Linked DNA regions of Microlunatus soli. The protein of the gene in region 2 interacts with the protein of the main gene of each other region in a pairwise test. Links are inferred from orthologs where the notes say so. Each region holds a gene or a part of one and is shown on either strand. Other genes may lie near its edges. The genes, in order: ndk and BLU38_RS06695.

The links.
Region 1: the proteins of BLU38_RS06695 (region 2) and ndk interact in binary tests that used the Escherichia coli proteins (3 or more experiments, as listed by UniProt). The link is inferred for Microlunatus soli from one-to-one orthologs.

What each region holds. Positions count from the first base shown.
Region 1 is NZ_LT629772.1:4,848,760-4,857,224, reverse strand. Bases 419-3,112 are described here. They hold ndk (nucleoside-diphosphate kinase), read right to left. Parts: upstream 2,132-3,112; coding sequence 1,706-2,131; downstream 419-1,705. Other genes in these bases: BLU38_RS22200 (extracellular solute-binding protein), read left to right, coding at 2,351-3,112; BLU38_RS22210 (sensor histidine kinase), read right to left, coding at 423-1,700; BLU38_RS22215 (response regulator transcription factor), read right to left, coding at 419-421. In the rest of the region: more of BLU38_RS22215, read right to left, coding at 1-418; more of BLU38_RS22200, read left to right, coding at 3,113-3,514; BLU38_RS22195 (ABC transporter permease), read left to right, coding at 3,514-4,449; BLU38_RS22190 (ABC transporter permease), read left to right, coding at 4,449-5,267; BLU38_RS22185 (ABC transporter ATP-binding protein), read left to right, coding at 5,264-6,295; BLU38_RS22180 (glycerophosphodiester phosphodiesterase), read left to right, coding at 6,292-6,999; BLU38_RS22175 (TetR/AcrR family transcriptional regulator), read left to right, coding at 6,996-7,637; BLU38_RS22170 (LLM class flavin-dependent oxidoreductase), read right to left, coding at 7,643-8,465. UniProt on the Escherichia coli protein: Major role in the synthesis of nucleoside triphosphates other than ATP. The ATP gamma phosphate is transferred to the NDP beta phosphate via a ping-pong mechanism, using a phosphorylated active-site intermediate.
Region 2 is NZ_LT629772.1:1,425,981-1,442,932, reverse strand. The notes cover bases 6,907-9,686. They hold BLU38_RS06695 (uracil-DNA glycosylase), read right to left. Parts: upstream 8,747-9,686; coding sequence 8,066-8,746; downstream 6,907-8,065. Other genes in these bases: BLU38_RS06690 (AI-2E family transporter), read left to right, coding at 8,916-9,686; BLU38_RS06700 (MFS transporter), read right to left, coding at 6,907-7,932. Also shown: BLU38_RS06740 (ArsR/SmtB family transcription factor), read right to left, coding at 1-339; BLU38_RS06735 (FAD-dependent oxidoreductase), read left to right, coding at 426-1,841; arsB (ACR3 family arsenite efflux transporter), read left to right, coding at 1,900-3,006; BLU38_RS06725 (arsenate reductase ArsC), read left to right, coding at 3,003-3,428; peptide-methionine (S)-S-oxide reductase MsrA, read right to left, coding at 3,433-3,984; BLU38_RS06715 (cystathionine gamma-synthase), read left to right, coding at 4,190-5,341; BLU38_RS06710 (nucleotidyltransferase domain-containing protein), read left to right, coding at 5,369-5,872; BLU38_RS06705 (MarR family transcriptional regulator), read right to left, coding at 5,902-6,717; more of BLU38_RS06700, read right to left, coding at 6,727-6,906; more of BLU38_RS06690, read left to right, coding at 9,687-10,295; BLU38_RS06685 (HIT family protein), read right to left, coding at 10,345-10,776; BLU38_RS06680 (DUF402 domain-containing protein), read right to left, coding at 10,834-11,370; BLU38_RS06675 (L,D-transpeptidase), read right to left, coding at 11,452-12,741; BLU38_RS31345 (hypothetical protein), read left to right, coding at 13,278-14,468; BLU38_RS06665 (DUF2089 domain-containing protein), read left to right, coding at 14,465-14,905; transcription elongation factor GreA, read right to left, coding at 14,945-15,454; and 3 more genes. UniProt on the Escherichia coli protein: Excises uracil residues from the DNA which can arise as a result of misincorporation of dUMP residues by DNA polymerase or due to deamination of cytosine.

The DNA.
Region 1 (8,465 bases), 3.4 Mb from region 2 along the record:
CGACGAAGCGTTCGATCAGCCGTTTGGTGGTGCTCGGTGCGACGACCGAGTCGCCGTCGTGCACGGTCCGGATCGACTCCAGCAACCGGTCCGGCGGGGTGTCCTTGAGCAGAAATCCTGCCGCACCGGCCCGCAGCGCGGAGAAGGCGTGTTCGTCCAGATCGAAGGTGGTCAGTACGATCACCTTCGGCCCGTCCGGATACCGCTCGGTGATGATCTTGGTTGCCGCGACCCCGTCCATCCGGGGCATCCGGACGTCCATGATCACCACATCGACAGCGGTCACGGCGAGCTGATCGACCGCGTCGGCACCGTTGCTCGCTTGCCCGACCACCTCCATATCGGGCTGCGAACCGATCACCATGGCGAAACCGGCACGGACCAGCTCCTGATCATCGACCAGATACACCTTGATCGTCATCTCAGCTCTCTCCTGCCGTCGGTTCTGCTGGCGCCACGGTAGCGGGAAGATGCGGCAACCAGGCGTGAACCTCGAATCCGTCCGCCTGCGGACCGGTGGTCAGCCGACCGCCGACCGCACCGACCCGCTCCTTCATGCCCTGCAGGCCATGCCCCGGTTCGCCGGTCTGCAGCCTCTTGTCGGTGTCGGCGACACTGTTGATCACCCGCAGGTCGGTGCCGTCGGCGCCGAAGTCGATCACCAGCCGGACCTGGTCACCGCCGTGCTTGCGGGCGTTGGTCAGGCTCTCCTGCACCAGCCGGTAGATCGTCAGGCCGGTCATCTCGGCCACCTTGTCGGCATTGCCGGTCTGCTCCAACGTCACCGTCAGTCCGGTCGCGCCGGCCTGCTCCACCAGCTGGGGCAGCTGCTCCACGCCCGGCTGCGGCACCGCCGCACGGCTCGGGTCGTCCTCGCCCTCCCGGAGCAGCCCGAGCAGACCACGCATCTGGGTCAGCGAGTCCCGGCCGGTGCCGGAGATCCGTTCCAATGCGGTCTTCGCCGTCGCGGGGCTGCTGTCGATCACGTACGCAGCACCGTCGGCCTGGGCGATCATCACCGACAGCGCGTGCGCGATCACGTCGTGCATCTCGCGCGCGATCCGGGCCCGTTCGGCGGCCGCCGCGATCCTGGACTGCTGCTCCCGTTCTCGTTCGAGTTGCTCGGCGCGATCGGTCAGCGCCACCTGCCCCATCCGAGCCGACCGCAGCCGCTCACCCGAGGCCCACGCGGCGAAGACCAGTGCGATCATCCCGGCGGTGGTGGCGACCCTGGTCAGCAGGCTGGGCGTGGTGGAGAAGGCCTTGGAGAGTTGATCATCGACGAAACCCCACCAGTCGTTGACCGCCCCGGAGAAGGCCACCACCAACAGCACCGCCAACCCGTAGAGGCCGGTCCGCCGATTGGTGAAACCGACCAGGGAATAGAGCGAGAACAGCAGCGCCCCGTCATGCAGGCCGATCGGGCTCGGCCACCAGACCTGGAACAGCCCGAAGACCTGGCAGAGCACGAACGAGATCCGCGGCAACCTGCGCCGCAACATCAACGGCAGGCAGACCAACGCGACGAACGCCGCATCGATCGGGCGCCACTGCGCAAAGAACAGCGGCAGGAACGCCGACCCACAGGCGAAGAACACCCCGGCGAGCAGGCAGTCGAAGATCAGGCTCCGGGTCGGCAGCTCGGCACCGACCCCGGTCCCTTCGCTGGCCCGCAGCAGGCCCGCCAGGTGGGTCGGCATCGTCGTCAGCTGTGCTCGGGGAACCAGAGGGCGATCTCGCGGGCGGCCGACTCCGGCGAATCGGATCCGTGCACCAGATTTTCCCGGTTGGACAGCGACAGGTCACCGCGAATGGTGCCCGGAGCGGCCTTCCGTCCGTCGGTGGCACCGTTCAGCGCGCGGACCACCTCGATCGCCTCGTCACCCTCCACGATCATCGCGATCGACGGGCCGGAGGTGATGAACTCCCGCAGCGGCGGGTAGAAGTCCCGCTCGACGTGCTCGGCGTAATGCTGATCGGAGAGCTCTCCGTCGACCTGCCGCAGCTGCAGCGCCACGATCGACAAACCCTTGGCCTCGAACCGGCTCAGCACCGACCCCACCAGGCCGCGCCGTACGGCGTCGGGCTTGAGCAGGACGAAGGAACGCTGAACCGGGGTGCTTGCTGTCATGGATCAGACACTATTACGCGCGTGCGCTCGCGCGGGAATCGACCGTCTCCACCGGCGACCCGCGCGGTAGTTGATCTTGAGCTGAATTCGACCTTCCCGTCCGTACTGCGTTCACGCTACGCTCACCTGTGCGTCGCTGTCACCGGCCCGATGGCGCCTAGGTTCTGAACCGCTCCGGTCACCGTCGCCCGGCAGTCACTCATCACGGGGAGGACCATCATGGATCGACGTAGGTTCATTGCGTTCGGAATCGCTGCAGCCGCCGGCACCGCCGGCCTGACTGCCTGCCAGGGCAACGGCCCGGGCGCGACCACTGCCGGCGGCGGAAGCGGCGGGGGCGGTGCGAAGAACGCGCTGACCGTCTACTGCGGAGCCGACACCAACATCCAGGATCTGTGGACCAAGACCCTGATTCCCGGCTTCGAGAAGGCCAACCAGGGCACCAAGATCACCTTCCAGTTCGACCTGCACGGCCAGAACTCCGATCAGGTGCTGAACAAGATCGCCGCCGCCACCCAGCAGAAGAAGGATCCGGGCATCGACTTCCTGGAGTCGATGGGCGACCGGGCCGGCGAGGCCGGGCTGCTCGCCGACCCGTCCGGCAAGGTCGCCAACCTGACCGGCGTGCTGCCCGACCTGCAGGCGGCCGCGGCGAAGAACTCCATCCCCTACCGCGGCTCCTCGGTGCTGCTGGCCTACCTGCCGGACAAGGTGGGGACGCCGCCGAAGTCGCTGGACGAACTGCTCGTCTGGATCAAGAAGAACCCCGGCAAGTTCGCCTACAACTCGCCCGACACCGGCGGTGCCGGTGATTCCTTCGTGCAGACCGTGCTCACCAAATACCTGTCCGCGGCCGATCTGAAGACGATGACCACCGGCTACCACAAGGACCTGGAGGGCAAGTGGGACAAGGGTTTCGCGACCCTCGCCGGACTGAACACGTCGATGTATCAGAAGGGCGTCTACCCCAACGGCAACAACGGCACCCTGGAACTCCTGCTGCAGAAGGAGATCTGGATGTGCCCGGCCTGGAGCGATCAGTTCATCAGCGGCCGCAAGTCCGGGGTCGTACCGAAGGAGGCCGAGGCTCTGCAGATCACCGACCCGAGCTTCACCGGCGGCGGCACCTACGCCGGCGTGTTGTCCGCATCGACCAAGCAGGATGCTGCCTTCAAACTGGCGAACTGGCTGTTGGAACCCACCCAGCAGGCCGCCATCGCGACCGCGATCGCCGGCTACCCGGCGATCGCGATGGACAAACTCCCGGGGACGGTGAAGTCCGAGTTCGCCGACGCCGACCCGGGCAACCTGCGGCCGGGCTTCAACTCCGACATGGACGCCGACATGAAGAACCTGTGGCAGCAGAAGGTGCCCGGCAACTGATGTCGCGGCAACGCAAGCGGTCCAGCGGGTCGTCCGCCCTGCTCGGTTTGGCACTGGCCAGTCCGCCGATCATTGTCGCGGCGATCTTCGTCGGGTTCCCGATCTTGGTCGCGATCGCGTACAGCTTGGGCCATGTCGGCGGGCTGAACCAGACGATCGCCACCATCGCCCGCGGCCAACACACGGTTTCTTCCTGGTATCAGCAGACGCTCGGCGCCTACCGGGACGTGTTCACCGATCCGCGCTTCCGCAAGGATCTGCTGGTGACCGTGGTGATCACGTTGATCTCCACGCTGGCAGTGGTGGTGTTGGCCTGGGTGATCGCGATCTATCTGCGGACCAGTCCGGAGGACCAGAAGCTGCGTTCGGCGGTGGCCAAGCTGGTCTCCGGGCTGGCCGTGGTGCCGATGTTCATCCCGGTGGTGATCGCCTCCTGGGCGATGCTCACCTTCTACGCCCGGGACGGCTTCGTCCGGTCGATCTGTGCCCATCTCGGGCTGGAGGGACCGACCTGGGGCTACACCATGGTCTGCGTGACGATCGGGTTGGTCTGGACGCATCTGCCGTTCGCGACGCTGATGATCACCTCCGGGGTGCAGGGAGTACCGGATTCGCTGTTGGAGGCAGCGCGGGACGCCGGCGCGGGTCTGATCACGATCGTCCGGACGGTGGTCGCACCACTGACCCTGGTGCCGACGGTGATCGCTCTGACCTTCACCGCGATCGGCACCCTGGGCGCCTTCACGGTGCCCTACTTCACCGGCCCGAACGCCCCCAGCATGCTCGGCGTCGACATGGTGTCCTACTTCCAGTCCTTCAATCGACCGCAGCAGTCGGTGGTGATGGCGGTGGTGGTGTTCGCGGTGGCTGCCGTCTTCGGCGCCTTCTACGTCTGGGCGAACTTCCGGTCCGCCCGCGATGCCGGACGGGTCTGATGACGGGCATCGCTGCGGTGGTCCGACGGATCCTGACCGTGATCTTCATCGTCGCTCTGCTGATCTTCATCGTCGGGCCGTTGCTCTGGTTGGCGATCCGGGCCTTCGCGACCAGCTGGACCTATCCCCACCTGTTGCCCGACGGCTGGACACTGAAGTGGTGGCGGACGGTGTTCGCCAATCCGCAGCTGTTCTCCTCGATGCGGCTGAGTGTCGCCTTCGCCGTCACCACGTTGCTGGTCTCCAGCGCGATCTGCCTGCCGGCGGCGTACGCCTTCGCCCGCTTCGACTTTCCCGGCCGGAGGATCTTCCTGATCGGGCTGTTCGCCACCAACGCCTTCCCCAAGACCGGCCTGTTCGTCGCGCTGGCCGCACTGTTCTACGCGTTCAACCTGATGAGCACGTTCGCCGGCGTGGTGATCGTGCACCTGCTCGGCACCATCGTCTTCATGACCTGGATCCCGGCGGCGGCGTTCGCGTCGGTGCCACGCAGCCTGGAGGAGGCGGCCCGGGACGCCGGCGCGAGCCGCTTCAGGGTGTTCTTCACGATCACCTTGCCGATGGCGCTGCCGGGCATCCTGGTGGCGTTGATCATGAGCTTCCTGGCCTCCTTCGACGAAGCACAAGGCACCTATCTGGTCGGCGCGCCGGTGTTCTATACGATGCCGACGACGATGTACTCCTTGGTGCTGAACTATCCACGCCAGGTGGCGGCGGTGTTCTCGATCCTGCTGTCCATCCCCTCGGTGATCTTGCTGATGCTGGTTCGCAAGCATGTGATGGGCGGCCAATTGGCAGAAGGGTTCCAGATCCGATGACAACCCACGATCAAGGCCTGGTGCTGGCCGGGATCGGCAAGGATCTCGGCGGCCGGACGATCGTCGACGATCTCGACCTGACCGTGGCCACGGGCGAGCTGGTCTGCCTGCTCGGACCGTCCGGCTGCGGCAAGACGACGACATTGCGAATGATCGCCGGGTTCCTGACCCCCGACCTCGGCACGGTCACCATCGACGGCAGCGACGTCACCCGGGTGCCGCCGGAGAAGCGGCCGACCGCAATGGTCTTCCAGAACTACGCCCTCTGGCCGCACATGACAGTCTTCGACAACGTCGCCTACGCGTTGCGGTTGCGCAAGACCCCGAAGGCCGAGCTGACCGAGCGGGTGCACGAGATGCTCGAGTTGGTCAACCTGATGCACCACGTGAAGAGTCGGCCGGCCCGGATCTCCGGCGGTGAACAGCAGCGGGTGGCGCTGGCCCGTGCCCTGGTGCAACGACCGGCGGTACTGCTGCTGGACGAACCGTTGAGCAACCTGGACGCCAAGCTGCGGGTGCGAGTCCGGGAGGACATCCGTGAGATCCAGCAGCGACTCGGCATCACCACGGTAGTGGTCACCCACGATCAGGACGAGGCGCTCAGCATCTCCGATCGGGTGGCGGTGATGAACGCGGGCCGGATCGAGCAGTATTCCGAGCCGGTCCAGCTCTACCGGCACCCGGCGACCCGGTTCGTCGGTGGCTTCGTCGGTGCGATGAACACCTTCGACGCCGAGCTGCTCGCCGGGATCCCCGTGGATCGACCGGTCCCGCCGGGTGACGGACCGCGCACGGTCGGGGTCCGCCCCGAGAATGTGATCATCGTCGGTGCCGGCGAGACCGGAACGAGCGCAACAATCACCCGGACCATTCCACGTGGGCACTTCACCGAGCTGGTGTTGGAGGTCTCCGGAGATCTGTCGCTGCGAGCCTTCGCCGCAACGACCGCCGAGCATGCCGTCGGCGACACCGTCGGTCTCCGGTTGTCCTCGGTGTTGATCTACGACGAGACCGGAGCACTGGCATGACCTCGCTGACACCCGGCGGGCCGTTCCGCGCGATCGCCCACCGCGGAGAGCCGATCGGGCACCGGGAGAACACGCTGCCCGGCGTCGCCGCCGCTCTGCAGGCCGGCGCCGACATCGTCGAGATCGACGTCAAGGTCACCGCCGACGGTCAGGTGGTGCTCCTGCACGATCTGACCCTGGACCGGCTGTGGAACGATCCGCGCACGGTCACCGAGGTCGACCATGATCAGATCGAGCAGATCCCGTCACTGGCAGCAGCACTGGAGTTGATCGGACCGTCGGGCAAGGCCCTGTTGATCGACATGGACTCTGAGGACTGGGCCGAACCGAGCCGGCTGGTGGTCGCCGAAGCGGTCCGATCCGGGGTGATCACTGTCGACCAGGCGATCTGGTGCGGTCGGTTCGACTCGTTGCGGGTGATCCGGGAGGCAGATCCGCAGGCCCGGATCATCTTCTCCTGGGACGAAGGTGATCAGGACGGCCGGTTGCCGTCCGATGCGATGGTCGCCGACCTGGCGCCGGAGGCGTTCAATCCGCATTGGCCGATGGTGGACGACGCCGTCCTGGGCTGGATCGCCGATCATGGACTGGCCAGCTGCTGCTGGACCGTCGACGACGAGGCGGTGATGCGGCAGTTACTGGATCGCGGTGTGACCGCGATGATCACCAACCGGATCGGACTGCTGCAGGAACTCCGCCGATGACGACAGCCCCACGACGTCGCGGTCCCGATCCGGCCAAACAGCAGGCCGTCCTCGATGCATCGTTGTCGGTGTTCAGCGAACTGGGCTATGCCGCGGCGAGCATCGAGCTGATCGCCGCCCGAGCCGATGTCTCGACCCGAACGATCTACAACCATTTCGACGGCAAGGCAGCCCTGCTCCAGGCAACCATCGCCGACAGCGCGGCCCGCGTGGCCGCAGCACAGGTCGAGATCATCGACCGACACCTCGGTCAGGCATCCGAGCACCGGGACGACCTCACTGCAGCGCTGATCGCGTTCGCGACCGACTGGACCCGTCCGTTGCCTGATCAGGCCGAGCATCACGCGCTGGTCGAGCAGATGCGTGCCGAGATCGGTCGGATCCCGCCGAACGCCCTCGACGCCTGGCAGGAGGCCGGCCCGCTGCACGTCCGCCGAGCGCTGGCACGAGCCTTCGCCGCTCTGGCCGACCGCGGCAGCTTACGGGTCGAGGATCCCGATCTCGCGGCCCTGCACTTCACCCGACTCGTCACGATCACCGATCCACTGCGCCCCGGGCGACGGGTGACCAGGAAGCAGGCTGCGGCAATGATCACCGCCGGCGTCGAGGCCTTCCTGCACGGCTACTCCCGCGACTGACTGAGTCAGTCGCCGACGACGAGCGGCACGATCTCCCGGGCGAACTGCTCACGGGCGCGGCTGTCGGTCAGTCCGGCGACCACGAAGGTGTCGAAACCCAGCGCGGCGATGTCCCGGAGCTGCCGGACGGTCGTCCCGGCGTCACCGGAGCCGACCTGGATGTTGCAGGCGTAGCTCAGATCGCCCGGATGCCGGCCGGCCGACACCGCCGCTTCGTCGACCGCCTTCTTCATGGCTGCGGCCTGGTCCGGTTCGAGCCGCTGGATCGAGGGCAGCCAGCCGTCGGCCAGAGCCCCGGTCTGGGCCAGTGCCTTCGGTCCGTACGAACCGACCCAGATCGGGATCGGGTGCTCCGGGGGTGGCGCGATCACGGCGTCAGTCAGCCGGTAGTGCTCCCCGTCCGACGTCGTCGCTCGGCCCGACCAGAGCGCGCGCAGGATCTCGATCGCCTCCCCCAGCGCGGCCACCTTCTGTCCCGGTGTCCGCGTTGCCAGCCCGAACGCCGCGAACTCCGGCTCGTAGCCACCGTTGCCCAGTCCGAGGATCAGCCGTCCGCCGGACAGCCGGTCCAGCGTCTCGGCCATCTTGGCCAGCACCGGCGGCTCCCGGTAGGGCAACCCGAGCACGTCGGTGAGCACCGCGATCCGCTCCGTCGCCGCAGCGGCCCACGTCAACGCGGTCCATGGCTCGAGAGTCGGTCGACTGCCGTGCAGATGATCACTGAGGGCGAAGATGTCGAACCCCAGCGCCTCGGCCTGACGCGCCTGGTCGGCGACATCGGCATCGTCGGTCCCGAGCACGCCGAACCGAAGCCGGCGTCGCTCACCC
Region 2 (16,952 bases):
GAGCAGATCGAGCCGTCCGGGGATGGCCCAGTAGTAGACCCAGGTGCCTCGTCGTTCGCAGTCGATCAGCCCGGCGTCGCGCAGCTTGCGCAGGTGGTGCGACACCGTCGGCTGGGAAACCCCGACGTCTTGGATGTCGCACACACAGACCTCGCCGGCCGCGCCGGCGATCCGCGAATACAACCGCAACCGGACCGGGTCGGCCAACGCCTTCAGCAACCCGGCAAGCCCGTCGGCCTCAACGGCCGACAACTCGACCGTCGACGGACCCGGCGCGCAGAGGGCGGCCGGCTCGGCGATCTGGAGCAGCTGCCGATTCGTCGGCTTTGTTGCGGTCATCACTCCATATTGACAATTGTCGATGCAGCCTGCAAGGTTGTCTGTATCGACAATCATCGAATCATGATCCCGATGGGGTGTAGCTGATGTCTGAGATCTCGCCCGCGCCGAACCCGGCCGACACGTCGGGCGCAGCGAGCCGTATGTTGCCGGTAGCGGTGCTCGGAGCCGGCCCGATCGGTCTGGCAGCTGCGGCAGAACTGGTCGGCCGCGATCAGCAGGTCATCGTGCTGGAGGCCGGTGACCGACCGGCGGCCGGGGTCGAGTCGTGGGGGCATGTCCGGCTGTTCTCGCCATGGTCGGAACTGACCTCACCCGCGGGTACGGCGCTGCTGCAGCCATCCGGCTGGCAGCATCCGGCCGCGGATCGATATCCCACGGGGGCCGAATGGGTGACCGACTACCTGGCGCCGCTGGCCGCCGTCCTGGGGGACCGGATCCGATTGGGGAATCGGGTGGTCGGCGTGGCTCGCCAGGATCGGGACCTGGTGGTCGACTCGGGCCGCGCCGAACAGGCGTTCGTGGTGTACGTGGAAGACAGCAGCGGCACGGTCAGCCGGATTCTGGCCCGTTCGGTGATCGATGCCACCGGCACCTTGGCCCGGCCGAACCCGCTCGGGTCGGAGGGCTACCCGGTCCCCGGTGAACGCGCCGCGGCCGATCGGATCGTCTACGGGATGCCCGACCCGGCCACCGATGAGGACCGCTACGCCGGCCGGGCGACAGCCGTCGTCGGGTCGGGTGCCTCGGCGCTGACCTCACTGATCGCCCTGACCTCGGAACCGCTGCACCGGCAGGGATCCCGGGTGGTGTGGGTGCTGCGCCGTGGCACTGTCGGGGACTCCTATGGCGGTGGCGAGGCCGACGAGCTCCCGGCCCGTGGCGCACTCGGCACCCGCGTGCGGGAAGCGGTCGAGGAGGGGCTGATCGATGTCGTCACCGGCTTCCGCACCCTCGCGGTCGATACCGATTCCAACGGCGTGACTCTGGTCGGCTCGGACGGCCGTCGGATCGACGGGCTGGATCAGGTCGTGTGTGTGACCGGGTTCCGGCCCGACCTGTCGTTCCTGTCCGAGGTACGGCTGGAACTGGACAACCGGCTCCAGGCCCCGGTCCAGCTGGCGGCCGAGATCGACCCGAACTACCACTCCTGCGGCTCGGTCCGACCCCATGGACACCGGGCGCTGGCCCAGCCCGAACCCGGCCTGTACCTGGCCGGAATGAAGTCCTACGGCCGAGCACCGTCTTTCCTGGCGATGACCGGATTCGAGCAGGTCCGCTCGATCGCTGCCGCCCTGGCCGGCGACGGGGCCGCAGCCGACGATGTCCAGCTGGTGTTGCCCGACAGCGGCGTCTGCGGCGGTGCGGGCCTGTTCGACGACGACACCACCGTCGGCGGCTGTTGCGGCACCACGGCGGCGACGCCGGAGTTCGTCGAGTTGACCGGGCTCGTCACAGCGACCGGTGCGCCGGTCGTCGCAGCGGAGCGCACCACCAACTGAGGCTGCGGCCCGGCAGCACACTCCACCGAGCCGGTCAGCATCACCAGCAAGGGACGACATGACGACGAACCAACCCGCACAGCGGCTCCGGGCCGCCGATGAACATCAGGAATCACCGGTGGCGCAGCTGTCCCGGCTGGACCGGTTCCTGCCGGTCTGGATCCTGGCAGCGATGGCCGTCGGCCTGCTCCTCGGCCGCCTCATCCCCGGCCTCGGCACAGCGTTGAGTGCTGTCGCGATCCAGGGCGTCTCACTGCCGATCGCGATCGGCTTGTTGATCATGATGTACCCGGTCCTGGCCAAGGTCCGCTACAACAGACTCGACACCGTCACCCGCGATACCAAGACGCTCGTGCTGTCGCTGATCTTGAACTGGATCATCGGCCCAGCACTGATGTTCACCCTGGCCTGGCTGCTGCTGCCCGACCTGCCCGACTACCGGACCGGGCTGATCATCGTCGGCCTGGCCCGCTGCATCGCGATGGTGATCATCTGGAACGATCTGGCCTGCGGCGACCGCGAAGCCGCCGCCGTCCTGGTCGCGATCAACTCCGTCTTCCAGATCATCGCCTTCGCCGGCCTCGGCTGGTTCTACCTGTCCGTCCTGCCCGGCTGGCTCGGCCTGACCCGAACCCGACTCGACATCTCGGCCGGCCAGATCGCCGTCTCGGTGTTGATCTTCCTCGGCATCCCGCTGATCGCCGGATTCCTCACCCGTCACTTCGGCGAACGCGCCCGCGGCCGGAAGTGGTACGAACACCGCTTCCTGCCCACGATCGGCCCCTTCGCGCTGTACGGGTTGCTGTTCACCATCGTCATCCTGTTCGCGCTGCAAGGCGACCAGATCACCGACCGGCCGCTCGACGTTGCCCGGATCGCCGTGCCGCTGCTGATCTACTTCGCGCTGATGTGGGGTGGAGGCTTCCTGCTCGGCCGGGCAGCTGGACTGCCGTACGAGCGCACCACCACGCTGGCGTTCACCGCCGCCGGCAACAACTTCGAACTCGCCATCGCCGTCGCGATCGCCACCTTCGGCGTCAGCTCCGGCCAAGCTCTAGCCGGCGTCGTCGGCCCCCTCATTGAAGTCCCGGCGCTGCTCGGCCTGGTGTACCTCTCGCTGGCTCTGCGCCAGCGCTACCCGTCAGCACAGGAGGTCCGATCATGACCGACCCGCGACCGTCGGTGTTGTTCGTCTGCGTGCACAACGCCGGACGATCCCAAATGGCTGCCGGCTACCTCACCCACTACGCAGGCGGTGCCGTCGAGGTCCGCTCCGCCGGCTCCGAACCCGCCGACCGGATCAACCCGATCGCGGTCCAGGTGATGGCCGAGGAAGGCATCGACATCACCGGCCAGACTCCCAAGATCATCACCACCGAGGCGGTCCGGGCCTCCGACGTCGTGATCACCATGGGCTGCGGTGACACCTGCCCCTTCTATCCCGGCACCCGCTACGAGGACTGGACCCTCGATGACCCCGCCGGCCAACCCGTCGAAGCTGTCCGCGCCATCCGCGACGACATCAAGCGACGAGTCCGCTTCCTGCTCGACGAACTCGTCCCGAGCCGGAGGACGACCGCATCCTGACCTCCTAGGCCGACGTGGTCTCCGTCTCCTGGCGCTGCGGAAGGATCCAACCGGGACGTGGGAAGTGGCAGGTGTATCCGTCGGGGTACTTGCGCAGGTAGTCCTGGTGTTCGGGCTCGGCCTGCCAGAACGGTCCGGCGGGCTCCAGCGTCGTGACAGCCTTACCGGGCCACAAACCCGAGGCGTCGACGTCGGCGATCGTCTCCCGGGCCACCTGCTCCTGCTCCGGGGTCACCGGGAAGATCGCGGAACGGTAGCTGCTGCCGATGTCGTTGCCCTGCCGGTTCAGCGTGGACGGATCATGGATCTGGAAGAAGAAGGCCAGGATGTTGCGGTAGCTGGTCTTCTGCGGATCGAAGACGATCTCGACGGCTTCGGCGTGGCCGGGATGGTTGCGGTACGTCGGATGATCATTCTGCCCGCCGGTGTAGCCGACGCGGGTCGCCAGCACGCCCGGCTCGTTGCGGATCAGATCCTGCATTCCCCAGAAGCAGCCGCCGGCAAGGACCGCGGTTTCGGCCCCAGGCTCGCGCGTGATCTCTCCCTTGTCGGTCATGATGCTTTCTCCCTCGTTGTTGTCGAAGTGCTCGCGGCGCCACAGTTGCTCGCCTGTTGAGCGGGTCGTCCCCGTCCGGGGCGACCACTGGGTTCAATCATCCCTCCCGGGGCGCTATTCCCTCACGGCCCCCGTCGGATGGTCATCGATCGGCAATCGAACCGGTGTCTGGGCGTGTCAGATCTGCCCAGGTACGCTCCGACCCATGACCGATCGCGTACCCGGCTTCGACACCCTGGCCATCCATGCCGGACAGGAACCCGACCCGACCACCGGTGCGGTGGTGCCGCCGATCTACGCCACCTCGACCTTCGCCCAGGACGGTGTCGGCGGGCTCCGTTCGGGCTACGAGTACTCCCGTTCCGGCAACCCGACCCGGACCGCGTTGGAGGAGTGCCTGCGCGCCCTCGAAGGTGGCGTCCGGGGCCTGGCCTTCGCCAGCGGACTGGCGGCCGAGGACACCGTGATCCGAACGCTGACGCGGCCCGGTGACGAGGTGTTGCTGCCCAACGACGCCTACGGCGGCACCTACCGTCAGTTCGCGCAGCTGCACGACCGTTGGGGGATCACCAGCACACCGGTTGCGGTCACCGATCCCGACGCGATCGCCCGGGCGATCGGGCCCAGGACGCGGGTGGTGTGGCTGGAGACTCCGACCAATCCGCTGCTGAACATCGCCGACATCGCCGCGATCGCCGAGCTGGCCCACGCGGCCGGCGCCAAAGTGGTGGTGGACAACACCTTCGCCACGCCGTATCTGCAGCAGCCGCTGGAACTCGGCGCCGATGTGGTGGTGCATTCGACGACCAAGTACTGCGGCGGGCATTCCGATGTCGTCGGCGGCGCGGTGGTCACCGACGACGAGGAGGTGGCCGAACAGCTGGGCTGGCATCAGAACGCGATCGGAGCGGTCGCCGGGCCGTTCGACTCCTGGCTGGTGCTGCGCGGGCTGAAGACGCTGGCGGTCCGGATGGATCGGCACAGCGCCAATGCGGCCGCGATCGCCGAACAACTGGACGATCATCCGGCCGTCTCCGAGGTGCTCTATCCCGGCCTGGCCAGCCATCCCGGTCATGATCTTGCCAAGCGGCAGATGCGTCACTTCGGCGGCATGATCAGCTTCCGGGTGAAAGCCGGCGAACAGGCGGCGGTCGACACCTGCGGCCGGACCAAGGTCTTCACCCTCGGCGAGTCCCTCGGCGGCGTCGAGTCGCTGATCGAACATCCGGGCCGGATGACCCACCAGTCGGTGGCCGGCACCGCGCTGGAGGTGCCCGACGACCTGATCCGGCTGAGCGTCGGCATCGAGAACGTCGAGGACCTGATCGACGATCTTGATCAAGCGCTCCGCGGATGATCTTGTCACCGCGATGACGCTGTATCGATGAAGCAGCAGATGACGGCCGAGGACGTGCTAGGTGTCCTGGCCGTGCTGCAGCAGGCTGACACCGAGGTCTGGGTCGGTGGCGGTTGGGGTATCGATGCCCTGATCGGACGGCAGACCCGGCCGCATCGTGATCTTGATCTGATGCATCGCGCCGGGCAGGAGCAGACCGTCGTCGGGACGCTGGCGGCGGTCGGATTCGTGCAGACCCTGGACTGGCGCCCGGTGCGCTTCGTGCTCACCGACGGACGCGATCGCGAGCTCGACCTGCATCCGTTGCGGTTCGCCGCCGACGGGTCGGCGGTCCAGTCATCGCCGGACCCGGAGCGCCCCTTCGAGTATCCGGCGTCCTGCTTCGTCACCGGTCGCATCGCGGGCAGTCCGGTCGGCTGTCTGTCGGCCGAGCAGCAGGTGTACTTCCACCGGGGCTACGAACCTGCTGATCATGATCGGCACGACATGGCCGAGCTCCGCCGAGCCTTCGGCATCGGTACTCACTTCTGAACGACCGTGACCTCGGGAGGCAGGCAGGATCAGGCCGGAGCCAGGCTCAGGCCGACCGTACGGGCCCGGTTACCGCGGAGGATTCGCAGGCTGATCCGGTCACGATTCCGGGTTGCCCGGTGCAGGTCGATGACCGACAACACCGGCACGCCCTCGGCGGCAACCACAAGATCATCGATCTTCAAACCTGCGGTCGAAGCCGGCGACCGGGGGAGTACCGCACGGATTCCGAGCCCGGCTCGCTCGGTCAGTCCCAATTCGGTACGGCGCCGGGCCGCGAGATGTGCCGGCAGCAGTGACATTCCCCAGCGATCCATCGCACGGTCGTCGGTCGACATCTCCACGGCCTGCAGCAGTCGCCGCAGCAGATCGGCGAGCTGATCGTGTTGCTCGGTCGACAGCCCGGACAGGAGTTGTCGGGAGTGGTGCAGGTGGACCGGTGCGCATTCCTCGAAGAGCGCGGCACCCCGTGCCGTGAGGACGATGATCGAACCGCGTCCGTCGCGGGGATCGGGATTGCGGGTGACCAGACCGGAGCGGACCAACCGTTCGATCCGGACGCTGACGGTGCCCGAGCTCAGGTCGAGCTCGGCCATCAGCGCTCGCTGACTGAGCCCGGTCGACGGCGCCACCCGGACCAGGGTGGCCAGCACGGCGAAGTCGGCGCCGTTCAGCCCGAACCGGTCGAACACCGACTGCTCGTCGACGGCCCGTTTCAACCGATCCAGTCTGGTCAGGATGGCGATCGGCCGGACGTCCAGGTCCGGACGGCTTGTCGCCCAGGACGCCAGGACGCGATCCACCGAGTCGGTCGGGGCCGATCCTGCTCCGGACTGTTCGGACATGGTGAAACGTTAGCGGCCGGCGGTTTGCCTGCGGTTGCGGAGGCGCTCGGCGATGATCGAGATCAGCACCAGGACGGCGACCAGTGCCGCGTAGCAGATCGCCGTGGTCGGCAGTCCGAGCCTGGTGCTGACGACCCCGGCGATCACCGCCGGGAGGGCAAAGGACAGATAGGCGACGGTGTAGACGGAGGCGATCAATCCGCCTCGCCACTGCGGTTCGGCACCAGCCACCAGATGTCGGACCGAGCCGAGGAACCCGGCCCCGAAACCGGCGCCGGAGATGATGCTGCCGATCCCCAGGACGACGCCGCTGCCGACCATGATCGACGGCACGGTCACCGCCAGCCCGATGATCAACATCAAACAGCCGATGATCATGATCCGGTCCGGCGTCAGTCCGCGCAGCAGCAAGCAGCTCAGTGCTCCCGCCGCGCACAGCGCGAAGACGGTCGCTCCACCGAGCAGCCGGTTGGCAGAGTGTTCCAGCCCGAGCATCAGCGATGGGCCGAGCGACAGGTACAGCCCACCGAGCGACCAGCAGGCGACGATGCACGGGACGACGGCCAGGAAGGTCGCCCGGAGTTCCGGATGTACCCCGATCCTCGGTCGCAATGAGATCGGCCGGCGATCGGTCGGCGGTAGATCGAAACTGAACAGGGCTACCGCCAGCGCCAGATAGCAGACCAGTAGCACGCCGTAGACCAGCCGCAGCGGCGCCGGCCCGTACTGCACCAGCGCCCCGGCCAGCAACGCACCCGCGGCCAGCCCGACGGTCGGCATCACCGCATTGGCCAGCGGGCCGCGGCCGGGGTGGTCCGCCGGTTCCAGGTCGAGCAGTGCGGCACTCACCGCCGCGGTCACCAGTCCGGTCGCGATGCCCTGCAGGATCCGGCCGACGTAGAGCCAGACCAGTCCTCTGGACAGCAGGAAGACAACCATGGCAAGGATCTGCACCGTCAACGCCAGCAGGATCACCGGTCGTCTACCGAGGCTGTCGGACAGCGATCCGGTCACCAACAACGTGATCAGCAGGGCGATCGCATAGACGCCGAACACCACCGTCACCGTGACCGGGGAGAAGTGCCAGATCGTCGCATAGCGGGCGTACAACGGCGTCGGTGCGCTGGCGCCGGCGAGGAAGGAGCCGAGCACGGCGGCGATGATCATGAATCCCCAACCGGCGCGCCGACCGGTCCGTTGCCGCACGGTCGTCATCAGCTGTCTCCTCGTCGAGCACGGATCTGCACCGGGCAGCGGAACTGCACGAGCGTCGACAGCGTATTCCGGAGTTAGCTTGGGCCCAAGGTATTCGGTGGCGGCCGAAACGTCAGCGCCGGCACAGCACAGCTCAGCGGTCGACCCGCCAGTCGATCGGATCCGCGCCGGCGTCGACCAGGAAGCGATTGGCTCGGCTGAACGGACGGGATCCGAAGAAGCCGCGATCGGCCGACATCGGTGACGGATGCGCGCTCTTGATGTACGGCACCGACCCGAGCATCGGGATCAATGACTGGGCGTCGCGGCCCCACAGGATCGCGACCAGCGGACCGCCGCGCGCCACCAGTGCCTCGATCGCGCACTGGGTGACCTGCTCCCACCCCTTCCCGCGATGGGACCCGGAAAGCCGCGGTTGCACGGTCAGCACCCGGTTCAGCAGCAGCACGCCCTGCTCGAACCAGGGGGTGAGGTCGCCACCGGCCGCCCGCGCGATGCCCAGATCGTCCTCCAATTCGCGATAGATGTTGGCCAGACTGCGCGGGATCGGCCGGACATCGGGGGCCACCGAGAACGACAACCCGACCGGATGTCCCGGAGTCGGATAGGGATCCTGGCCGACGATCAGCACCCGGACCTCGGCCAGTGGTCTGCTGAAGGCCCTCAGCACCGCGTCGCCGGCCGGCAGGTAGCCGTGGCCGGCGGCCAACTCGGCACGCAGGAAGTCGCCCATCCCGGAGATCGTTCCGGCGACCGGGGCAAGGGCCTGCGCCCAGTCGGGACTGACCAGCTCGGTCAGCGGTTTGGGGTTCACACGTCCTCCCGGCGGCCGTTCCTCGGGTCTGATCGATCCGGACCGGTGATCATGGCCGCGCATCGACCGGATCGCGTCCTCGGCATGATGTCATGGACATCGGGTACGGGTTGTCGGGGCAGGTAACTTAGGTCGTTCACAGCAGGCACTGCCGTAGTAGGAGGCGTGGGTGGGGATTCGCGATCGGTTGAACCTCGGGCGGCTGCGGGGACTGCGGGAACAGCTGCCGGCGTTGCCGAGGCCGAAGCACAGCGCCGACTCCGTTGCCGGCCTGGAGGCGAGCGGCGACACCCGTACGGCGACATCCACCGGATCAGGTCCGGGCGGCGCAGGCTCGTCGGACGGCGTCGGCCGGACGGTTCCGTCCGCGCCGGCCGTCGACGAAGGCCAGACGATGCCGCCGATCGACCCGACCGAGACCGCCCCGACCGCGACTGCACCGGCCGAGACCGCCACGAATGAGGCCGACCCGATCGACCGCGAGGTGCCGCGCGGCTTCCGGATCGCGGCGAGTTGGGCTTGGCGGTTGATCGTGGTCGTGATCGTGCTCGCCGGCATCGGCTGGGTGCTGCGCTACCTGTCCGAGGTGACGATCCCGATAGCGGTAGCGATTCTGCTGACCGCGCTGATCTCGCCGGTGGCCAACTGGTTCAATCGGCGACGCTTCCCGCGGGCGCTGTCCGCGGCGCTGTCGATGATCATCGGGCTGGTGCTGGTCTCCGGCACGCTCACCCTGATCGCCACCCAGATCGCCGGACAGGCCGAGTCGATGGGCAACCGCGTGGTCACCGGCTTCCGACAGGTCACCGACTGGCTCACCACGGGTCCGCTGAAGATCCCGGAGAAGTTCCTGCAGATCGATCAGCTGACCACCCAGGTGCAGGATCTGGTGACCAGCAGTAGCAGCACCATCGCCGGCTATGCGGCGGCGTTCGGGACCCAGATCGGTCACTTCTTCGCCGGGCTGGCGATCGCCCTGTTCGCCACCTTCTACTTCCTCTACGACGGCGGCGGGATCTGGAAGTTCCTCACCCGCTTGATGCCGCGCAACGCCAGTCAGCGGATCGACAGCGCCGGCCGGAATGGCTGGACGGCCTTGGTGCACTACGTCCGGGCGACGATCCTGGTCGCGTTCTCCGACGCGATCGGCGTCCTGATCGTCGCACTGGTCCTGCAGGTGCCGGTCGCCCCGGCGCTGGCCGCACTGGTGTTCCTCGGCGCCTTCGTGCCGCTGGTCGGTGCCTTCGTCTCCGGCTTCGTCGCCGTCCTGGTGGCGCTGGTGATGTTGGGCTGGGTGCAGGCGTTGATCATGCTCGCCGGGATCATCCTGGTGATGCAGTTGGAGGGTCACATCCTGCAGCCCTTCCTGCTCGGCCGCGCCGTCAAGCTGCATCCGTTGGCCGTGCTGTTGGGCATCGCCATCGGTGTCATCGTCGGCGGCATCGTCGGCGCGCTGATGTCGATCCCGCTGCTCGCCTTCGCCAAGACCTTCATCCAATATCTGGCGACCCACAAGGAAGAACCGGTCGCGACCGCCGTACGGGAGTAGCGGTCACGCCGTGTTGATCATCGGCACGCCGGCACGAGCAGCCAGAGGCTCATAACTGTCGTGCGGTGACCGCCCGGCGCAGCTCCGCCGGCCACTGCGTCCCGAGTCGATGACCGGACCTGCCACCCGGCCAGGTGTCCAGGCCGTCGGCTGCCCAACGGGGTACGACGTGAAAATGCAGATGGTCGACCGACTGGTCGGAGTCCGGGCCGCTGGCGTTCAGGACATTCACCCCGCGGGCGCCGAACGCGTCCCGCAGCGCGACCGAGACCTGCTGGACCAGCAGGATCACCTGGGTCAGTGCTGCCGGCGACACGTCCTGCACCCCGACCGCGTGCTGATCGGCGATCACCAGGGTGTGCCCGGGAGCCAACCGGCCGTCCTCCAGCGGCAGCAGGGCCGACGCGCCCTGACCGCGCCAGATCCAATCGGCCGCACCCTCGTCGCGCAGCAGCGAGCAGAAGACACAGTCGGAGTTCATGCCCGGGGAGCCTATCCACGCCGATCGCAGCGATCCTCCGAGATCGTGCGTCGGCGTTCAGTCGGTCGCCGAGTTCGGCCGTGGCAGGTCGCCGACCCGTTGCAACCAGGCCTCCGACCGGCCGTCGAACGGAGCCGCACCCGCGGCCAGCGCAGCGTGGACCTGATCACAGCTCCGACGGGCCTGGGTGATGATCTGGTCCGGGTAGCCGAGGGTGACCTGATGCTCGGCGAACTCGTCCTCGTCGTCGACGTACAGCCGGCCGGCGCGCTCCCGGACGACATCGAGGTCGAGGTCGACCGCGACGATCCGGCCGGGGGACAGCAGCGGCGGGGTCGTGATGTCGACGTAGGTGTGCACGGCGCCGGGCCGGTCGGGTGACGGTCCGGGTGCATAGAAGGTGGCGATGTAGCCGGCACCGCCGCTCGGCACGACCGCGGCGGCGTCAGCGTTGGAGTGGTACGACGCCCCGGGGCGGGTCAGCAGCGTTCCTGCTGGGACGCCGAACCACCAACCACTGTCGTCCAGGCCGAGCCAGCGGCCGTCGAACTCCCAGTGCGGCCGATCGGGCCACTTGGTCGCGATACAGCGCACCGGCTCTCCCGGACGCGGTTCGGGCGGCGGATGCATCGGGAGGTCAGCGGGTCGCGGTTCCGATCCGGGATCGGAAGCCGATCAGAGCGCCGACCCCTCGGCGTAGGTCTCGAAGTCGACGTTCCAGTCGGTCAGACCGTTCAGCGGATCCAGCGAACGCTTGCTGCCGGTCACGATCACCGGGCTGCCCGACTTGGCGTGCTTGTACAACCAGCCGGAATCCTCCACGCTCATCCCGATGCAGCCGTGGCTGGCGTTCTGCCTGCCGAAGTAGCCGGCGTTCCAGGGGGCGGAGTGCAGGAACTCTCCGGAGGTGGTGATCCGCATCGCGTAGGCGGCGGTCAGCCGGTAGGACTCGGGGCCGGTCTTCGGCAACCCGATCATCTCCGAGGTCATCGTGTAGTTGGTGCGCTTCTCGGTGATCACCGATGTCCCGCTGCGGGTGTCGTCGCCGGGCTTGCCGGCGCTGATCTTCATGGTCCGGGCCAGCTTGCTGTTGACGTAGACCTTGGCGATGTGGGACTTCAGGTTGACCTTGGTGATCACCGAGTCACCGACGGTGAAGCTGGTCGAGACGCTCTTCTGGCCGTACAGCCCGTCACCGGCGGGGACGCTGTTCAGGTCGGCGGTGGCGGTCACCTTGGTGCCCGGCTCCCAGTATTCGGCCGGCCGCCAGTGCACTTCCTTGTCGTTGTACCAATGCCAGCTGCCCTTCTGGTCGGAGCTGCTGCTGACATGGAGATGCTTCTCGAAGGTCTTCTTGTCCTTGACCGGGAGATCGAACTGCAGCACCACCGGGGTGGCCACCCCGACGGTGCCACTCATGGTGCCGGCGAAGCTGGGGAAGACCTGGTTGTCCAGCGACACGTCCTTGGTGCTGAAGGTCGAGGTGTCGCTCTCCTTCTTGCCGTCGCTGTTGATGCCGCTCACCTTGACGGTGTAGTCGCCGCTGGGTTCGAGCAGCTCGGAGGCGGTCCAACCGGTCTTGCCGTCGGTCAGGTCACCGTCCAGGCTGACCTTCTTGGTCTCGCCGTGGTCCAGCACCGACCCGGTCACCTTGACCTTGGACAGCGTTCCGTTGCTCGCCGTGAGCTTGAGGATCTTGTCGATCTTGACGTCGCTCGCCTCGTCCTTGATGTTGCTGGTGAGCTTGTACGGGTCCGGCGGCGGCGCGGGCTTGCTCGGCTTCTCGCCGGGTTGCTTACCACCGGCGCTCGGCTGGCTGGACGTCTTGGAGTCCGGATTGCCGTTGCCCCCGAGCGGGTTGTCCCCGCGCGCGATCTGGCCACAGCCGACCATCGACAGACTCGTCAGCAGAACAGTCGCCGCCAGCGCTCCGCGAACAACGCCGGGCTTACCGAACCGACTCATACCCCTCACCATCTCCATTCCTGGGTGCGGCGGCGACCCCGTGCCCCGGCACCCACAACCTGCGCGTGCTCGCCGTCCGTACGGCGAGCCCCTCCCGACCTGGAAACTGTCCTCGGCCCCAAACCGATTCGAGTCCTACCGATTCGGTCCTGGCCCGCCGGACCGCTGTGCGGTCGACGATGGCCGAACAGACCGTACGGAAGGGGTCCTCAGAGACTGCACCCATCGGACTCCGACAATCTGCCATGGACAAGGGCCGAAACGCGCATCCGAAGGGGGTGGGTTGCGAACCTGTGACCAATCCGCTACGAGACCGCCTGCTTTTGACGTCGGCTCGTGACCTTCGACATCGCGAAGGGTGCACGGTGCAGCAGCTCCGACAAGGGTCCCACCGATGGTGAGCCGGTGGCTCTCGGCTCGCAATCCCGTCGTCTGCCGGTCACACGCCGGCTGTCGGTACGTACCGAGGCCGAGCCGCGACCGCGCACCGAGAACAACCCTGAGCCATCCCCTGAATGTCGCAACGGGCCTTTCGAATGTGGGAGGTCGGTTTTAGATTCGTCAACATGAGCCCTTCCGAAGACATGACGAGGATCCTGGAGGAGCTGTCTGCCGGTCGGATCGACCCGGCCGAGGCAGCCCGTCGGATCGACGCGATCTCGACGACCAACCCCGAAGCCAATGCCGATCCCGCCCCCGAAGACACGGTGGGAGCCGAAGACACGGTGGGAGCCGAAGACACCGTGGGAGCCGAAGACACCGTGGCCCCGACGACCGCCACGTCGTCGGGCAGCGTTGCCGAGGACGTCACCAGCGTCGGGGTCGACGTCGACGCCACCGATGCCGACACTGCCGATGTCGAAGCGGGCGATGTCGACGGGGCGGACGCGGTCGAAGAGGATTCTGCGGCCGCGCTCGACGATGCGGCCGCCGAGACGATCGACAGCGACGCCTGGGCGGCCAGCACCGACCGGCCGCAGCAACCGGCGTACGGCAAGGAATCGGTGCGGCCGTCACGGCCGAAGACCAGGCTCGGCCGTCGTCCCGCCGGCACCAACGGCGTGGAGAAGTTGTCGATTCGAGCGGTGGGCCGCCGGGTCCGGATCATCGGCGAACCATCGGTCGCCACCGTGTCGGCCGACGGCCCGCACGTGCTGCGCCGCAACGGTCCGGTGCTGGAGATTTCCAGCGACGGTGAGTTCGGCGCCTCGATCGACGGATTCCAACTCCTCAAGGCCACGCGCAGCCTGGACGACTTCCGTTCCCTCGGACTCGGCAAGGAGCTGCTGCTCCGGGTCAATCCCAGCCTGCTGGTCGACATCGAGGTGACCGCCGGCAGCCTGAACACCGAGGCCGTACCGCGGCTCGGCAAGGTCCGGGTGACCGCCGGCGGCGCCAAGCTGGTGGACGTCGCGGAGATCGCCGACGCTCTGATCCAGGCCGGCCAGGCAACGGTCAAGGGAGCCATCACCACCGGCCGCTCCCGGATCCGGGTCGAGTCCGGTTCGCTGAGTCTGCAGCTGTCCGATGCCTCCAACGTGACGATCGCCACCGACTCCCAGCTCGGCAAGATCAGCTGGGGCGGCGCACACGCCGGATTCGTCGGCGACGAGGTCGTGATGGGTCACGGCAGCGCTCGGCTGGATGTCGAGGTCGTGATGGGGCACGCCTCGGTCAAGGCCGGCACCAGCAGTACCCACGATTCCGATCCCTCAGGCGTCGCATGAGTATGCCGGGCAGGCCCGGAACCGGCCATCGACATCAGACGGACGGTCCCGACCACCGGGCCCCGAGCGACTGCCCGGTCTGCGGTGAGCATCTGGTCGTCACCCGGCTCGGCTGTGAGTCCTGCGGTACGGAGTTGGCCGGCATCTTCGCGCCCTGCGAGTTCTGCGCACTGTCAGCGGCCGAGTTGGACATGCTGCGCGTCTTCCTCGCCGCCCGGGGCAACCTGCGGGAGGTGGAGAAACACCTCGGCGTCTCGTACCCGACGGCGCGGGCACGATTCACCGAGGTGTTGCAGAAGATGGGCCTGGCCGAGTCGGACGAGCCGAAACCTGCGGCCGGGCCTCCGGGACAGGGACCGTCCCGCGAGCAGATCCTGGCCGAGGTGGCTTCCGGCGCCCTGACCCCGGCCGAGGCCGCCTCCTTGCTCGCCGGCTGACCCTTCCCGTCGGCTCGATGCCCGGGCTCAGGACCAGGGTCAGGACTGGTAGGGCTGGACCTTGATGATGGTGACGCTGATCGGCTTGCCGTTCGGGGCGTCGTAGCTGACCTCGTCGCCCGGCTGCTTGCCGAGGATGGCCGCGCCCAGCGGGGATTGCGGGCTGTAGACGCTGGCCTTGCTGTCGTCCATTCCGAGCATCTCGCGGGAACCGAGCAGGAACGTCTCGGTATCGGACTCATCGCCGAAGAAGGCGATCGTGACCTCCATACCGGGAGCGACCTCATCGGAGTTGGCCGGCGCCTCACCGACCTTGGCCCGCCGCAGCATGTCGGTCAGCTGACGGATCCGCGCCTCCTGCTGGCCCTGCTCCTCGCGGGCAGCGTGGTAGCCGCCGTTCTCGCGCAGGTCACCCTCTTCACGAGCGGCCGCGATCTTCGCGGCCACCTCGGTTCGACCCGCACCGGTCAGATGATCCAGGTCGGCCGCCAGCTTGTCGTAAGCGTCCTGAGTCAGCCAGATCGTCTCGGTAGAGGTGTTCTCAGACATCCGACAAGCCTACCAACAGCGCCGTCGGCCCGGCCAAACCCTTCCCGGTCCCCGGCATGGTTCCGGACCGGGATTTGCTATCGTTGGGTTCGGAACCGGCGAACGGTTCGCGGACGAGGGAGCAGTACCCGCACCACGACAAGACTGACTCAGAAGGAGTCCTTGTCATGGCCTGGATCGTCCTGATCGTATCGGGCATGTTGGAGGCCGTCTGGGCAGCCGCCCTGTCGGCGTCGCACGGTTTCCGACGGCTGCGCCCCACCCTGTTGTTCTTCATCGCCCTTGCGCTCAGCATGCTCGGACTGGCCTGGTCGATGACCTCGCTGCCGACCGGCACCTGCTACGCCGTCTGGGTCGGGATCGGCGCCACCCTGACCGTGCTCTGGGGCATCGTCACCGGCCAGGAACGGTTCGCCCTGGCCCGCGCCCTGCTGTTGGTGCTGCTGGTCGGCTCGGTGATCGGCCTGAAGGTGGTGAGCTGAGATGGCCTGGCTCATCCTGATCGTCAGCGCCGTCTTCGAGGCGGTCTGGGCGACGGCCCTCGGGCTGTCCGACGGACTCAGCCGCCCGCTGCCGGCGATCGTCTTCTTCGTCGGGCTGGCCGTCAGCATGGTCGGCCTGGGCCGGGCGACCCGACAGATCCCGATCGGTACGGCGTACGCGGTCTGGGTCGGGATCGGCGCAGCACTGACCGTCGGCTACGCGATGGCGACCGGCGCCGAGGCGACCTCGATCCCGAAGATCATCTTCATCTCCGGGATCATCGTCGCGGTGGTCGGCCTGAAGCTGGTGCCGGGCAGACCACGCGGGTCATCCGACGCTCCCGCGGTCGAGCCCGAGGATCATCGGACGGCCGATTGATCAGGAGTCTGCGTTGCGTTGTCGCCGTTCGATCCGACCGGCGAACTGTCGAACGATGTCGGCTCGACCTGACACCGTGACCGTGACGTCGTAGCGGCCGTCGGCATGACCGACCGGGATGCCGATGCCGCCGGCATCTGCTGTCAGTTTCATCGTCCGTACCCGCCCGGTCAGTTCGTCGACGATCCGTGCCACCGCCGGACGCTCGGCGCGGCCGGTCACCGTGAGCAGGCTGCCGTGTCGGGTGGTGGCGCCGATGGTGATCCCGTCGGCGCCGCCGGCGTAGCGGCGGAAGAAGCCGTTCGGACCGTGCAGCGACAGCTCGCCGCCGGCCGGCACCGGGATCGTCGCCCGCAACTCGTCGCCGGCACCGATGGTGTACGAATACGGCAGCTCGGCTCCGACGACCCGGACCTGCAGATGGACCCCGAGCCGACCGGAGTTGCGCACCAGCAGCAGCACCCCGGTGTCGGTGTGCTCGGCCTCGACGTCGAAGGCATAGCCGAGCGGTCGGGACCGTCGGCCGCCCGGCTCCTGGCGCGGCAACTCCGGTTCGGCCGGCGGCACCGGCACGTAGTCCGGATGCCGTTGATCATCGGTCGGGCGATAGTCCTCGGTGTCCGGCAGCCGCGGGGCA